2 regions of the Paenibacillus sp. FSL K6-1217 genome follow, and region 1 is predicted to be linked to the other one. Evidence: riboswitches for the same ligand, from Rfam matches in the RefSeq annotation. Region 1 holds a riboswitch; the other holds the start of a gene.

Region 1 (4,533 bases):
CGTATCCTGTTCCTTTTTCACAAAGCCCAGCTCGACCAGATTCTTCTGCAGTGTCTCCCAGGCCGCCTCGTCCATTGAGCCCAGCGGAAGCTTCTCCGGATCAAGCAGCGGAATGCTGGCCTTCATCATATTGACCTCATGCTTCAGATCCAGCTTCTCGCCATATTTCAGACCGAATTCCGCTGCCTCCTCCGGATGCTTGACCGCATAATCCCAGCCCTGCATAGATGCCTGCACGAAGCTTGCGACCATCTCCGGGTCCTTCTTAATAACAGACTCCGTGGTGAACAAGGTATCGGCATAGAAATTGATGCCATAGTCGTTCGGATCAATAATATTCACTTCCTTGCCTTGCTCCTCTACAGCCAGCACTTCATTAATAACATATCCGGGCCAGGCCTTGACCTGACCGGTTAACAGCGGACTCAGATCATATTTGACCGGCATCTCTTCGATTTGCGAAGGCTCGATGCCCGCGCTTTTCTCCATGGCACGGAAGGTCAGCTCTTCGTTGCCGCCCAGCTTAATGCCCACCTTTTGCCCGACAAGGTCCTCCATCGTCTTGATCCCGGACTCTTTGAGCGTGAACATGACGAACGGGGTTTTGCGGTAGATCGCGGACAACGCTTTGACAGGGACCCCCTTCTCTCTGGCAATGACGACCTGGTCGGCACCGGTCACTCCGAATTCCTCACTGCCGGAAGCCACCATCTGCACAGCCGGGAAGTCCGAGCCCCCCGGGCGGATCTCAACATCAAGCCCCGCTTCTTTATAGAAACCTTTTTCCACTGCGGTATAGAACCCGGCGAACTGCGCCTGGTGAATCCACTTCAGCCGGAGTACCACCTTCTTCAGACCGCCCGAGCCTTCCGCTCCCTGGCCTTCGGCCTTACCGGCCCCCGTATTGTTACCGCAAGCGGTCAGAAGCAGCATTAGCGAGGTTAACAGTATCAATGCTTTCGTTCTGGATTTGTTCCACATGGTTATTCCCCCGTTATGATGTAATTTGAACTCGTAGGATTCAGTATTGCTCCAGCGCCTCAAGCACCGCTTGCGAGTCACTTACACTGCCGAACACCCCGCCCTGCATTTGAACCATTTTCAGCGCTGCCAGATGATTCGCTTCATCCGTAGCCCCCGTGCAATCCTCCAGGATCAGACACTCGTACCCGCGGTCATTGGCTTCCCGCATCGTGGTGTGTACGCAGACATCGGTAGTAATCCCGGTTAGGATCAGATGGGTAATTCCTTTATTCTTCAGGATTAGGTCCAGGTCTGTCGCATAAAAGCTGCCCTTGCCCGGCTTGTCTACAATGTACTCTCCCTCGGCAGGCGCCAGCTCATCAATGATCTGCCAGCCGCGCTCCCCCCGCACCAGGATACGTCCCGCCGGCCCTTCCGAGCCGATCTCGGCGCCAATCTGCTTGCTCCGCCACTGCTTGTTGGCCGGCAGATCCGACAGATCCGGCTTATGCCCCTCCCGGGTATGGATTACGGTGAACCCTTCGATGTCCCGGATACGTTCCAGCAGCCGCTGAATGGGCTGAATCGCTCTTGCTGTTAGCGAGAGGTCATAACCCATTCTTTCCACGTAACCGCCCTTGCCGCAAAAGTCTGTCTGCATGTCGATAATCATCAGCGCCGTCTTCGCCGGGTCAATGTCACCGTCATAGGGCCAAGTGTAGGGTGTTGCTGTAATTTGCATGGTTCATGCTCCTCTCCTGATGTCTCTGGCTCTATTAATGTTATATTAGTTAACATTTAATCGAATTTCCTTGTTATGAGTTAGATTATATTACAACATAATCGTGATGTCTTCGGTTTTATTACGAAAAAACACACATAATGTTTGTGTTTATCTACATAGTTAACACATATATAACATTAATGTACACAATGAAGATTACTCAAAAAGGAATACCTGCTGATTCCTTCCAAGTTTGATCCATTCATTATCTATATATTAGATGAGGCTTCTCCACTCGCCCGGTATAAAGGACAGCCCGGACCTTTTACGTCTCTCTAGCCTTCCATAAGCTGTAAGCGCTGGGAAACCAGTTTTTTTGTCGAAATAGAACTGCACATTTTAAGTTTTTTGATAAATAGGCATAATATAGTTGAAAAATAGCTCTTTAAGTACTAGAATTAAGCTTGTTTGCAGAAGTTAATGCCACGTAAGAACTATTTATGACTCTTTTTGTCGATTACAGTCGACCGCACATAACCGCCTCTACAGGATGTATATCATTGATCTATTTCTAAAGGCAAACTCCCCGAAAGGGCAGGACGCAAAGCCATGGGCCTAAGAACACCGGAATCTGCGTTTACGGTCGCCAGGCTGCCAATAGAGACCACTTAAGCCAGCCGTTCACGGGAAGCTGTCCCGGGCTTGAGGATGTTCTTTTTCTGTACGAATTGCCATTGATCATACGAAAAAGTGAGGTTACAACCATGCCGCAGCAGTATATCGAACCAAGCCGATATGAATTCGTAGAGTCCCTGATGCTCGAACGCAAGGGTCTCCTGGATTCATTCTCTGTGGAGGGCCGGACTTCTGGCGGGACATCTGGAGATAAGAATGGAATTATCCTCGTGCAGGACAATCAGATATTCATTACTCCCCCGCTCCCCGGAGGGGCCCCCGCCCGCATCTCTGCGATCCACCCTGTTGTCCTGAAGATCAACTGTAAGACTGTTACAGAGCCAACCGAGGTGTCGAAGACGGATTATATCACCTGGGAGATCTGCGAGAAGCCGCAATATGAAATTACCGTGTCGCCTGACAAGCTTAAGGTTCACTTCACTTTATACCGTACAGAGAAGTACGCCTGGAATCTGGTCAACTGTCCCGCCGCCTTCGAAGCGGTAGTCCGTGCCCAGCCCAACCCGGCGATGCTCCTGTCCACGCTTACCATAGAACAGATTATCGCCTCATTGGACAACCGTTTTGTTCTGAGCAACCTGAACATTCCCGCCCTGTACGCGGAGCTGGACAATCCTACCTATCTCCCGGTCTGCATCGCCGAGGGAAGAGCCCCGCTGCCCGGAAGGGCATCCCGGCTGGAATTCATGCTGCCGGAGCATACGCTGGCGGGCAACGGGATGCTTCAGGACCGCCGGGCTCAGGAGCCTGCGGATACCATGGAGTATCTCCGCTTCCCCGGAGCCCCGTTTACCTTTGCGGGCGAGGTCTTCGCCCGCAAGCTGCCGCCGGAAGAAGGCATTCCCGGCTTCGACACGGACGGAAGTGTCCTGCCTCCTCCTCCTCCGCAGGATATCTACTTCGCTGCCGGTGAGCATGCCCGGCTCCTTCCCTGCGGCAATATCGTCGCCCGGCAGACCGGCAGACCGCGCATCTGCGGAGGGAATGGCAGCGTCAGAATATGCGACTTCCCTCCGTTCTGCCTGCTGACCCGGGAAATGGCGGATACTGCGGGCGATGTGATTTTCGCAGGCGACATCGTTGTCCCGGGAGATCTCGAAGGACCTGCACGGATCGAAGCCCTGGGCAATGTCTACGTCTATGGCGATATACGCCAATCTACGATCATTGCCACCGGCAGCATTTATGTGAGCGGCCAGGTCACCGGCAGCGGCCTGTACGCCGGGCACGCCGGGGTACAGCAGCACCGGCTGCACAGCCTCGCAAGCCTGCTGCGGACAGAGACGGACGAACTGCGCGAGTCGGCGCGCCAGCTGGCCAGGAACGTGGAATCCCGCCAGCAGTCCGTGAATTATGGCCTGGTGGTCATGCTGCTGCTGGAGGATAAATACAGCCACCTGGAGAGCCTGATCCGCGACCTTCAGGCTGCACTGAGCCGCATGAACGGAAAGTTCGGCTCCGGTACGGACAAGCTCCGGCATATGCTTGAGGTATTCGCCCATCCGGGACAGTTCACCGGGTGCATCACGGACAGTGCCCTAAGCAGCTTCTCCAGGCTGCTGCTCAAGCTGGGCGAGGAGATCGAGCTGCTCCAGGAGGAGCATGCGGTGATTAATCTTGCCCGTTCACATGACAGCCGCCTGGAGTCCGGCGGGAAGCTGCTTCTGCGGGATTCTTGTTAAGTACTACTAGCAGCTCATTAGATTTAAATGTGTGAGAATCACTTTAACTAATGGCCTGCTGAGGGGTTTACCGCGCCCCGATTAGGGTGCAAGGGGTAGGCTCAATTGCAATTCGTACAACTAAATCGCCAGTTGTGCCGCCAAATCTCCGTTTCGCTGTTTTTAGTTGCACAAAATACATTTATCTCTGAGGGTTAGCTACGAACGCTGCTTCATCCCTTGCCGCATTTATGGAATGAAAACACTTGTTTAATTATGATGGTCTACCAGATAAGGAGAAGTGATAGCATGCGATATAACCGGCTAGGCCATAGCGGCCTGCAGGTGTCTGCGCTGGGTCTGGGCACCAATTCATTCGGCAAACGGGCTGATCAGGACACCTCCGTCCGCATTATTCACGCCGCCATGGACCTGGGAATTAACTTCATCGATACCGCCAATATCTATGCCGGGTCTGAATCCGAGCGG
Region 2 (4,533 bases), 1.5 Mb from region 1:
ATGTTAGCTAAATGAGCAAATGAAGAGCACAAGTGCACCTGATTTCTCAAGTGTGGTTAACTAACTAGCTTCAGCCGCCGCTAACTTGAGCGGCGAGCCCTTGGCACAAGAGTCTTGAATTCCGGTCTTGAATCCTGATCTTGGATTCCATTGTCTTGGAACTCTTGGTTTCTCTAGCCGCTAACTCAGCGGAGACGCCTTGGAACAAGCGGCACTTAAGAGTCTTTGAGTCTTTGAGACTTTGAATCTTTCACCGCTGGAACAACAGCAGCGGCAACCAGGGTTTCAACTGCTGCCGCGCAAGCATAGCGGCAGCCCGGCCCTCCTTGCCGCTACAACAAGCGGCAATATCGGATCTTTAGCCGGGAGCTTCGCCTGCGGGCGAAGCGGATATAAAAAGTAAAGCCTGTTATGAAATGGAGTGGAGAGGAATTTTGGAGCTGTAGGAGCGTTAGCGTCCGCCATTGTCTCCGGATGTTATCTGCTGCAAGCAATATAATCAACAACATCTGGAGACAACAGCGGCCGTAAGCCCACAATTCCTTGCAGCGACCCTCATAACAGGCGGGATTTTAATTTACGATTCTCCCGCAATAAGAAATACCCAATAACAATACGATACGGAGGGTTCACATATGAAACTGGTACTTCTATCAGGCGGTTCCGGCAAGCGGCTGTGGCCGTTGTCCAATGATTCACGCTCCAAACAATTTCTGAAGGTGCTGGAAAGCCCGGCAGGTGAACCGGAATCGATGGTCCAACGGGTATGGAGACAGCTGGAGGAGACAGGAATGGCAGAGTCTTCTTATCTGGCGACCGGACGCAGCCAGGTGGAGATGATTCAGAGCCAGCTCGGCAGCGAAGTGCCGATCATCGTGGAGCCGGAGCGGCGGGATACCTTCCCGGCGATTGCGCTGACGGCCGCCTACCTGTATTCCATCGCTGGGGTTTCCCCGAGCGAGACCGTGGCGATTCTGCCGGTGGACCCTTACGTGGAATCCTCCTTTTTCGAAACCGTGCTGCAACTGGAGAACACCATGCTGGTGAGCGGGGCGAACCTGGCGCTGATGGGGGTAGTTCCCGAGCATGCCTCGGAGAAATATGGTTACATCATTCCGACGGGCGCAGATGCGGGAGCGAATGGCTACCTGCAGGTGAGCCACTTCCAGGAGAAGCCGGACCGCGTGCAGGCCGAGGAGCTGATCAGCCGGGGGGCACTGTGGAACTGCGGAGTATTCGCTTTCCGTCTGGGCTACCTGCTGGATATTCTGCAGCGCAAAGGGCTGCCGCTGAATTACGAGGAGCTCCAGAAGCAGTATAAGCTGCTGTCCTCGATCAGCTTCGATTACGAAGTGGTAGAGAAAGAGGAGAACATCGTGGTGCAGCCTTATGACGGGTTCTGGAAGGACCTGGGCACCTGGAACACCCTGACCGAGGAAATGACCAGCAACCATGTCGGCAAAGGCTTCATCACCGCTGACTCCGAGGGCACCTGCCTCATTAACGAGCTGGATATTCCGATCACGGTTATCGGGGCGAAGGACCTGATTATCGCGGCCAGCCCGGACGGCATTCTGGTGACACATAAGGCCGAGAGTCCGCGGATCAAGGAAGTGCTGAAGACCTTTGAACAACGGCCGATGTACGAAGAGCGCCGCTGGGGCCACTACAAGGTGATCGATTATGTGAAATATGATGAAGGCAACGAGGTACTGACCAAGCGGATTTTCATCAACGAGGGCAAAAATATCAGCTACCAGCTGCATCACAAGCGCTGTGAAATCTGGACTTTTGTCAGCGGTGAAGCAAGCATTGTGATTAACGAGAAGATGCACAACGTGAAGGCAGGGGATGTGGTAAGGATACCGGAAGGGACTAAGCATGCCATTCTTGCCCTTACAGATGTGGAGTTCATTGAGGTGCAGACAGGGTCTGAGCTGGTAGAGGAAGACAATATCCGTATTACTCTGGACTGGGAGGATATAGCTCTACATCAGTTCATTTCGTAGGTCTAACTTATCTATTTAACCAAATGTTACAATTTTAAATCAGGCACATAGAACTATTTTTTCGAGGAAATTCTCCATTACTATACATTAAATTTGCATATTGACGATATTTACGGTAAGAGGGATTGATCCTTCCAAAACGACAAAGGCAAACCTAATCGAAAGATAGGGACGCAAAGCTATAGGGCCTTCGCAAGAGTGGCAGCCTGGCTACCGAAAGGAAGAGAATATTGTGAAAACTTACCGTAAGTCTCGTTTGCTCCGCGCTGTGTTGTCGCTGGCCGTTGTATGGTCTGTTGTACCTGCGGGACTGGGAATCGCCCCGTCCACTGTCAAGGCTGCCTCCTCTATAGGAGCGCCAGTGAATCCGGGGGCCTCAGCCGAGGCGGTCGAGCTGCTGAACAATCTGTATGACATCACGGGAAATGGGATCATTACCGGGCAGCATGACTATTTCGAGAGTCCTGACGAATTAAGCAACAAGCTGAAGGGAACAAGCGGACAATACGCAGCACTGCACGGTTATGAGCTTGGAGCGATTGGCGGACAGACGGAGAGCGGAGTAGCCAAACAGCGCAAGAATATCGTCTGGAGTGCGACGAACTGGTCCAGAGCAGGCGGCATCGTTGCCATGACATTTCATCAGAACCTGCCGGGCACCAGATACGAATGGTCCAATGTGCAGAAGTCAATCAGCCAGGCACAGTTCAACAAATACGTAACTCCCGGCACCACGGAGTATAATGCGTTGATAACCGATCTTGATAAGGTAGCCGTCTCGCTTAAAAGCCTACGGGATGCCAAGGTTCCAATCCTGTGGAGACCGTACCATGAAATGAACGGCGGCTGGTTCTGGTGGGGCAAGAAAGACAACTTCACTGCACTATGGAATATTATGTATGACCGTTTCGTAAACGTTCATCAATTAAATAATCTGATTTGGGTATGGAACCCGAATGCGCCGAATGCCAACTCTGATCCCTATGCACGGACCTATCCGGGCGCGGACAGAGTGGATGTGCTGGCAGCAGATATATATAATAACGATTATTCGACAAAATATCATGATGATCTGACCAGCCTGGCTGGCGGTAAACCGATCGGCATCGGCGAGAACGGTGAAATGCCGAATATATCGAAGCTGAAGCTTTCCCAGCAGAATTACGTGTTTATGATGAACTGGGGCAAGATGCTCTATGAGAATAACAGCACGACAACGATCAAGAATTTCATGAATGACAGCTACACCCTGACCCGTGACCAATATAAGGCCTGGACTGCTCCGGTGGCGGTCCCTAAGCCAACCGCAACGCCATCACCAACACCAACACCAACACCAGTGCCAACGCCTACAGCAACACCAGTGCCAACGCCTACAGCAACACCAGTGCCAACGCCTACAGCAACACCGGCTCCAACCGCAACGCCAACTCCGGCTCCAACCGCCACGCCGATCCAGAAGCCGGACCCAACTCCCAGTGATACGGGGAATAAGCCTGCCAGGAACGGGCTGCTTGGAGAATACTTCAAGAACGTGACGCTCTCGGGGACCCCGGTTATGGTGCGGAGTGATGACGTCATCAGCTTCAATTGGCGTCAGGGTACGCCCAGTGCCGCACTCGGCGCAGATTACTTCTCCATCCGCTGGACCGGCCAGATCAAGCCGGCCTACAGTGAGACCTATCAGTTCTATACAACATCGGATGACGGTATCCGCCTGTGGGTGAACGGCACAGCGGTCATTGACAGCTGGGTCAAGCAGAGCGGAACGGCCCGTACCGGAAGCATAGCCTTGACTGCCGGGCAACTGTACGATATCAAGGTAGAGTATTATGAGAATGCAGGCGATGCGAATGTCCATCTGATGTGGCAGAGCCCAAGCCAGGTGAAGGGAACCGTGCCTGCAAGTGCGCTTTTCTTGGCAACAGGCAATCTATCCAACCCTGCTCCGGCTGCAACAGACGTACCGGCAGCTACAGCAGCTCCGACAACAACGCCGGCACCAGTAACGACACCAATGCCAACACCAGCGCTGACGCCAGTACCTGCACCAACGCCAACACCGGTGCCAACGCCGACAGCGGCTCCCGTTCCTTCTCCAACAGCAGCACCGGAGGAGCCTCCGGTTGTTGAAGCCCCTGCTGCCAATGGACTGTACGCGGAATACTTCAATAACATGACACTGTCGGGTGATCCCGCTGCAGTGCGCACCGATGCGGTGCTTGATTTCAACTGGCGCCAAGGCTCACCGGATGCCGCCCTCGGTATAGACTTCTTCTCTGTCCGCTGGAGCGGGAAGATTAAGCCGCTGTACACGGAGACGTATCAGATTTATACCAATTCCGATGACGGTATCCGCGTACGGGTTAACGGTGAGCTTGTAATTGACAGCTGGGTGAAGCAGAGCGGCACCGAACGCATGGGCAGTATCAGCCTGACCGCAGGCGAGCTGTATGATATTCAGGTAGAGTATTATGAGAATCAAGGGGATGCAAAAGCGCGTCTGATGTGGCAGAGTCCCAGC

What was found. A riboswitch is a leader RNA that binds a small molecule or an ion and turns the genes downstream of it on or off. The one in region 1 is predicted to bind cyclic di-GMP.
Region 2: it holds a riboswitch for cyclic di-GMP, as region 1 does, so the genes downstream of both, MHH28_RS27540 (PA14 domain-containing protein) here and MHH28_RS20805 (flagellar assembly protein A) in region 1, are expected to answer to the same signal.

What each region holds. Positions count from the first base shown of each region.
Region 1 covers NZ_CP150271.1:4,724,237-4,728,769, forward strand. Annotated here, with positions in the region: gene MHH28_RS20795 (ABC transporter substrate-binding protein) at 1-981, opposite strand, end outside; gene MHH28_RS20800 (cysteine hydrolase family protein) at 1,022-1,705, opposite strand; cyclic di-GMP riboswitch class I at 2,254-2,346, shown strand; gene MHH28_RS20805 (flagellar assembly protein A) at 2,422-4,065, shown strand; gene MHH28_RS20810 (aldo/keto reductase) at 4,354-4,533, shown strand, end outside.
Region 2 covers NZ_CP150271.1:6,251,053-6,255,585, forward strand. Annotated here, with positions in the region: gene MHH28_RS27535 (sugar phosphate nucleotidyltransferase) at 636-2,009, shown strand; cyclic di-GMP riboswitch class I at 2,147-2,227, shown strand; gene MHH28_RS27540 (PA14 domain-containing protein) at 2,242-4,533, shown strand, end outside.